DNA from 2 places in the Methylomarinum vadi genome. Region 1 is predicted to be linked to the other one. Evidence: riboswitches for the same ligand, from Rfam matches in the RefSeq annotation. Region 1 holds a riboswitch; the other holds the start of a gene.
The links. A riboswitch is a leader RNA that binds a small molecule or an ion and turns the genes downstream of it on or off. The one in region 1 is predicted to bind cyclic di-GMP.
Positions count from the first base shown of each region.

Region 2: another riboswitch for cyclic di-GMP. It lies ahead of EP25_RS0106140 (S8 family serine peptidase); the one in region 1 lies ahead of EP25_RS0108405 (TIGR03790 family protein).

Region 1 covers NZ_JPON01000001.1:1,650,674-1,654,092, reverse strand. The annotation lists gene EP25_RS0108410 (PilZ domain-containing protein) at 1-120, opposite strand, end outside; gene EP25_RS0108405 (TIGR03790 family protein) at 291-1,382, opposite strand; cyclic di-GMP riboswitch class I at 1,869-1,943, opposite strand; gene EP25_RS0108390 (hypothetical protein) at 2,223-3,308, opposite strand.
Region 2 covers NZ_JPON01000001.1:1,214,601-1,218,019, reverse strand. The annotation lists gene rpoH (RNA polymerase sigma factor RpoH) at 1-438, shown strand, start outside; tRNA gene EP25_RS0106150 (tRNA-Leu) at 494-578, shown strand; cyclic di-GMP riboswitch class I at 1,357-1,442, shown strand; gene EP25_RS0106140 (S8 family serine peptidase) at 1,533-3,359, shown strand; gene EP25_RS0106135 (PEP-CTERM sorting domain-containing protein) at 3,406-3,419, opposite strand, start outside.

The DNA.
Region 1 (3,419 bases):
GCTGATATCGAGAATCTCGGCATTCAGGCTGGTCTCTTGATCGCAAGGATGGTCGGGATAAACCGCAACCTGCATTTTTTTCGGTTTTACCCTGTGATGGCGTCGTCTGTCCGGTTTCATAACAAAACGAGATTGTTGGTTTAAGTGAGAGAATGAGTATAGCAGTTAAATGGTTTGTTGTACCCTGTTTTGTCTTATTTTATTGTTATGTAGGTATTTGATTAATATAGTAAGTTTGCGCTTAATAACAGTGCGGAAGGAAGGCCGGAGCGGACGAATGCCGATGGGGTTTATTGGTAAGCAAAGGGCTTGGCCAACGGTTCGCCAATGAAAATACCTTGGCCGGGCCAAGCTACGCTTTTCCAGTAGGCCTCGATCAAGCTGTTACCTCTCAGGTAATAATGCAACATGATGGCGGGGTTAGGAAATTTCTGAACGAAATTGCAAGGCTCGACAACCGCGCCATAGCTTCCGGTAGCTCCGGCTTTCAGCCATTCGATGCTGCTCATTTGTTCGCCGCCGGTAAGAATGCCGCCGGAAGAGGTTAGATGGTCGGCAACAGCTCCGGCTAGAAAATGGTTTGTGTTTATGTTATCGATATGGGTCTTACCGGTAAAATAGAACATCACGTCTTGTCGGTTGCTTATGGTGTCTTGATGCAGAATTTCAACGGGCCACAATCCTGAAAAAGCTTTGTCGATCGAAGGGAAAAAGATCGCACGGGTATTGCGCGCTTTGTCCGATGTTTGCAACAGATAGGCGGTTCCTTTCGGCCTGCTGTAATCCGATGCCACTCCTCGGTCGATCAAGGCCTTGACGTCCGCAAGATTTTCTCCGGCCAAGGCCATTGTTGGCCGCCATTGCCAGTCTTGATAAGGTTGGCTGCTATCACTGTTGAAATAGGGGGAAGGACGCGTTTGTTTACAGCCGCGCGCGCAGAAAGACTCGTTATAACCGGCCGCGAAAGCAGTAGTGATGGACATGCAGCCGACCCGGTAGGGTTGCATCCAGGTTAGAGCGTATGCCTGTACGTGTTGCGATGTTTGCCGGTCGACTGAGGCTTTAATTCGGTTGAACTTGGTTACGGGCAATGTGTTGTAACCGGGGGTAAAATGTACATGGATGATGTTCTCATCCGGAATATGGCGGCGGGCTTGATAATATTCGGTAATTTTTACGCTTAAAGGGTCGGAGTCGTTGACGATGATTGCCAATTCATTTGCCGTTAATGCCGGTAATGGTTTCAATAAATTTGAGTAAGCGTTAGCCGAGAAAGAGGCGAATGACAGGCTTAAAAAAAATAACACCGGCAGGTCGAAGGGGAGGCAACGATATTTATTGGTAAATGATTGGATGGATTGAAAGGGAAATCGGGAAGTCATGGTTGAAATCTGTTTCGGAAAGGAATGTTAATCTGCCAGAAGGTGGAAAATGGTTTTATTGTAATGCAAATGATGATGCAGGGATTATCATGGAAGAGGCGAACAAATCGATCGAAAATTTTTTAACAACCGGCAAAGGAATATGCGGTTTCATATAGTTCCATATGACCAAAAAATGGTCGTCTTTCCTGTGTTATCGGTATTGTTGATTAAAATGGCATTTCCTTGAGGAACATCGGATGCATTTTATCAATGGGCGATATGTTTTCTTTCGTTGATAATCGATGGAGGCCCGTCAACGGATAGATTTGCTGGCAAAGGTTCTGTTACAAATGCTGAACTGCCCAAATAGAAGAGGATGCATAGTTCAGGAACATTTGCTTTTGATTGAGGGGAGGGAAAGCAAAATGGCTGTTCCTGAACTAGCAAGTTTGCGGGACATTTTTAATCTCTCCATTGACTTGTTCCGCACACCTTGAATCCTAAGGAGGCAGCTCGGCTGTCTGAGAAAGACCCGTGGCTTTCCGGCCCCGTCTCACAACGGGTGTGGCAAAGGGCTGCAAAATCCTTTTCGTTGCAGCCGTCTTGATTTAAGCACGTTACATGCCAAAATGTAAAAAGTTAGAGGGTTGATATTGATGTGTTATTGTTTAATGCCAGCGGTTTCAAGTTAAGTGCTTGAATATGAATCCCTTGAAGCTAATACAAGAAGAGAAATGGAAGTAGGGGATTTGCCGAAATGATCTGGGTGATAATTAAAAAGATAGGGCTATGACACTATGAAATTGTGTTATTTCACGTAAGTATTGCGTGATTTGACTCAATTGCATGCACTAGCAATCAACGCACCGGCAAGGTCAGGGTAGGGCCAGTGTAGCGGCTTTGGCCGGCCTGTAAATTAAACAGTTGGCTCAATAACATGAAAGTGGATTTCGATTCCAGGTCGTTGTCGGCGATATAGAACCAATGTCCGCGATAAGGAACTGTTAAGAAGGCCGAATCTGGGTAATCTTCGCTGAAGCGTATCCGGAAAAATTCGCCGGCAGGCGTTTCGCCCCAGTTAAACGGGCCGCCTGCTCGCCGTTGAGTGACGTTTACCAGGCCGGCTTCGATATGTTGATTGGGAATGTCGACTTGTTGGGACAGATAAAACAAGACGCTGACGATCGAACGCGGACGGATTTTCAGTACATTTCTATCGGTATTGAGAAAATTATTATCCAGCCGGATTAATAAGGTTTGTTCATGTTGGGGTTTTTGGAAGCCGAGAAAGTTCGATAATTCGGCTATTTTAGTTCGATTTTCTGCCGTGGCTTTGAACAAAATATTCAAACGGTTGTTTTCGTCGGGACCGATTTCGATTCCGTGGGACAACTGCAATTCTCGCATCAGTTTCATCGCTTTTTTGAAGTTTCTGAATTCCGGTTCCATGGCCGGAGTGGGCCCGGATGCGCTGGGGGCGTTGAAGGCGTCGTTGATGCGTTCCACGCATAAGCCGAAGACACGTTCGATGCTCCAGCCTGATTGGGTCATGACCAGCAGGGCGTCGAAGGAAATGGACGATAACACGCTTTTCAAGAAATCCTCGCCTTGGAGTGGTTGAAAAGATAGGGTCGGTTTGTCGGAATAGCCGATACCCAGATTGGGCTGTATGATATTGCCGCCGGGACCGAGGTCCAATTCCGAGCCGATGCCGATGTTACTGTCGAATGCTAACGAAGCGGTGACGCTGCCAACCCTGAGATAATAAGGTCGATCGCGATATCGTAACCTGACCAGGTTGAGTAGCATTTGTTCGTTCAGCGACTGCGCGATAGCCTGATTATAAGCCGGGTGAGTGTTTTGTAACGCATTGGGGCCGAATGCGGATTGGCAACCGTTGAGCAATAATGTACCCAGCAATAGGGCGAGGATTTTGTTAAACATTAACGAATTAAATTTGCAATAAATCATTGTGCGGCGGCTCCCTGTCAATCAAGTTAACCGGCTAATTTTCAGTAATTAAAAAAATGGCTATTTACAATTCACAGGTCACCT
Region 2 (3,419 bases), 440 kb from region 1:
AAATCGAAGCCAAACCTGGACTGGCTGTCTAAAAACGATGCCGAGGCGATCGCCGAAAACCTGGATGTCGATATCAGCACCGTCTATGAAATGGAAAAACGGCTGGATGGTCGGGACATGGCATTCGATCTAACAAATGATGATTCAGCCGAAGACAACAATTCCGCGCCGGTCAATTATTTGGAGCAACAGGGCGCCGACCCGGCTTTGGTGCTGGAAAACGCTGACTGGAAAGATCATAAGGAAGAGTTGTTGATTTCAGCGATGGCTGAACTTGATGAACGTAGCCAGGATATCTTGACCAGCCGTTGGTTGGCCGATGAGAAAGCGACGCTACACGAGCTGGCCGAGCGTTATAATGTATCCGCCGAGCGCATCAGGCAGCTGGAAAAAAACGCCATGAAAAAGCTGAAAGCCGCGGTAGTGCTGGAAGCATAATTTTTTCAAAAAAGGCTTGGCAAAACAAAAAGCCCTGGTATAATACTCAGGATCTGCCGAGGTGGTGAAACTGGTAGACACGCTGGATTCAAAATCCAGTTCCTTCGGGAGTGCCGGTTCGATTCCGGCCCTCGGTACCAGATAAAGATAAGGGGTTGTGAGAAATCACAACCCCTTTTTTTATACCTAAAAATTTTTGCACAATCTCTATAGTCATCAATGGCAATTGGCGGATTACCTCAAGGTCGAGAGCGAAGACGTCGTGTTGGTCGATTACTTGGATGACCAATTAGAGCTTACCCAAGACGCACATTCGAAACCTACCGCACTCCCGCTTCGGCGAAACCTTGCGCGAAGATATATTGCGGGCGCTTTCCTTATCCGATACCTCCAAGCATTTTGGCTTGACCCGCAGTTCGTAGCCTGGTTGCGGCGTAGCGGAATCCGGGAATGTCGTGGTTCCCAGATCCCGCATTTCGTAATGCTTCATGCGCGGGCTACAAGGGTTGCCCGTAAAATGAGTCCTTTGGGCCTTAACCCAAGAAACCTCAGGCTATGTCGGAGATAGCTTGATTCGATTTAAGTTTCATATAAGACTTCTAATTTATACTTAGCGAGTAAGATAATGCTTACATTTTGTGTGTAAGGACTTTAGCGCGTACAACGTGTTGATTACAATATGGCTTAATGATCTTAATGAGTTGAGAATTGCGTAATGAATCAACTTTTTTAGGGGATTATAAGCATAAATTGAGAAATAGTTCTCTGAACAGGGAAAGGCTGTAACTAAATGTTTTACTTAAATAAATTATTGCATACTACGTCACAACTTTATGGGCATTTCTCATTAAACTTTCACCCAACAGGAGCGGCAAGGCATTTAAACAAGCCGTTAACCTGGCCTGAGAAGGCAAGTTGATCTGAAAAGAGCAAACTCATCGAAAGGTGAGGACGCAAAGTTTCCAGTCTAACGGAGTTTTTCCTATGACAGTGGGATTGCCAGATCAAACGATGCAAAATGCATCGCTTGATTTATTATCGCCACCTCTGGGATCTCCTTCGGACTTAAATTTGATAATTTTGGAGTTAGAGTCATGAAATCAAAAAATATCCGAAGAAGCCTAAATCGTTCAAAACAAGTTTTAAAAACGGGAGTGGCGGTTTGTCTCGCAAGTGTTTCTTGCGTGACAGCCGTAAATGCTGCTCCCGAAAAGCCTTGGAAAACCGGACAAATTTTGGTTAAACCAAGGGCAGGGTTGCCAGCGAATGAATTCAAAAATATCCTCAAAAGAAGTAATGCTCGAGCAATTGAAGCAATTGGGGCGCTGAAAGTGCATGTGATCAGTGTTCCCGAAAATGCAGAGGAAGCCGTGGTCAGAGCGTTGTCTAAGAATCCGCATATCGAGTTTGCCGAATTGGATATGGCTGTGGAACCGAGCGAAATGATCCCTAACGATCCAAAATTCAGCAGTGCCTGGCATTTACCTAAAATCCAGGCGCCGACAGCATGGGAGACGTCAATTGCCGATGGCATCACAATCGCGGTACTCGATACCGGTGTCGATGCGACGCATCCCGATTTATCCGGAAAATTGCTTGCGGGCTGGAATGCGGTGGATGGCAGCAACAGTACTTCCGATGTCAATGGGCATGGTACGGCAGTCGCCGGTACTGCGGCCGCTTCCAGCAATAATGCCACCGGCGTGGCGTCGGTGGCCTGGAACGCTCAAATATTGCCGGTGAGAATCACTAATCGTTCCGACAGCTATGCCTATTGGAGTGACGTGGCCAGAGGCCTGAACTGGGCGGCCGATCATGGCGCGGATGTCGCCAATATCAGCTATGCCGTTTCCAATAGCTCCTCCGTCTCATCTGCCGCACAGTATATGCGCTCCAAAGGCGGGGTGGTCGTCGTGGCAGCCGGTAATGACGGCACCGATCCAGGGTATAGCGATAACCCTTATATGATTTCGGTTTCCGCTACGACAAGCACCGACGCCAAGGCGAGCTGGTCCAATTATGGGGCTTTCATCGATGTCGCGGCTCCGGGGTCATCTATTTTGACTACCACGCGTGGCGGCGGTTATGGCAATTGGAACGGTACTTCCTTTTCCAGTCCAGCCGCGGCTGGTGTCGTTGCGTTGATCATGGGGGCCAATCCGACATTGACGCCGGATGAAATCGAACAAGTATTGGAAGGTTCCGCCGATAAAATTGCCGGCGATTGGCATCCATATTATGGCAATGGAAGAGTAAATGCCGCTACGGCAGTGCAGATGGCAATGAATATGGACAATACGCCGGTTGATAATCAAGCGCCTTCGGTGAATATTTTCTCTCCGGTCGGCGGCGACCAAGTCAGCGGTATTGTTCAGGTCGAAGTCAATGCCAGTGACGATGTCGGAGTGAATGAAGTGTCATTGTATGCCAACAACCAACTGGTCGGAACCGACGGAACCGCGCCTTATCAGTTCAGTTGGGATAGCGAGGCTTTTGCCGATGGCGATGTCGTATTAACCGCTTATGCCGACGATGCGGCGGGAAACCAAGGGACGTCCAACGATGTGTCGGTCACGGTTAAGAACCTGCCTGATGTGGTTGATCAGAATGCGCCTTCAGTGGCGATCAGCAATCCGGCCGACGGCAGCACCGTCAGCAGAACGGTAACCATTTCGGTTTCCGCGGAGGACGATGTGCAAGTGGCCCGCGTCAGCCTGTATATCGATGGAGTGTTGATGGGTTCGGTAAATGGGAACTCATTGGACTATTCTTGGAATACCCGCAAAGTTAGCGACGGTAGTCATACCATAGAAGCGGTAGCCGTGGATACCGCCAATAAATCGAGTCAACAAGCTATTCAGGTGAATGTCGGTAGTAGCACGAACAATAAGTCGTCGGGAAGAGGAAATAAAAAGAAATAAAGCTTAACCCATAAAAAAAGCCGGCGGAAGCCGGCTTTTTTGTAGTTTATTTTTTGTTGC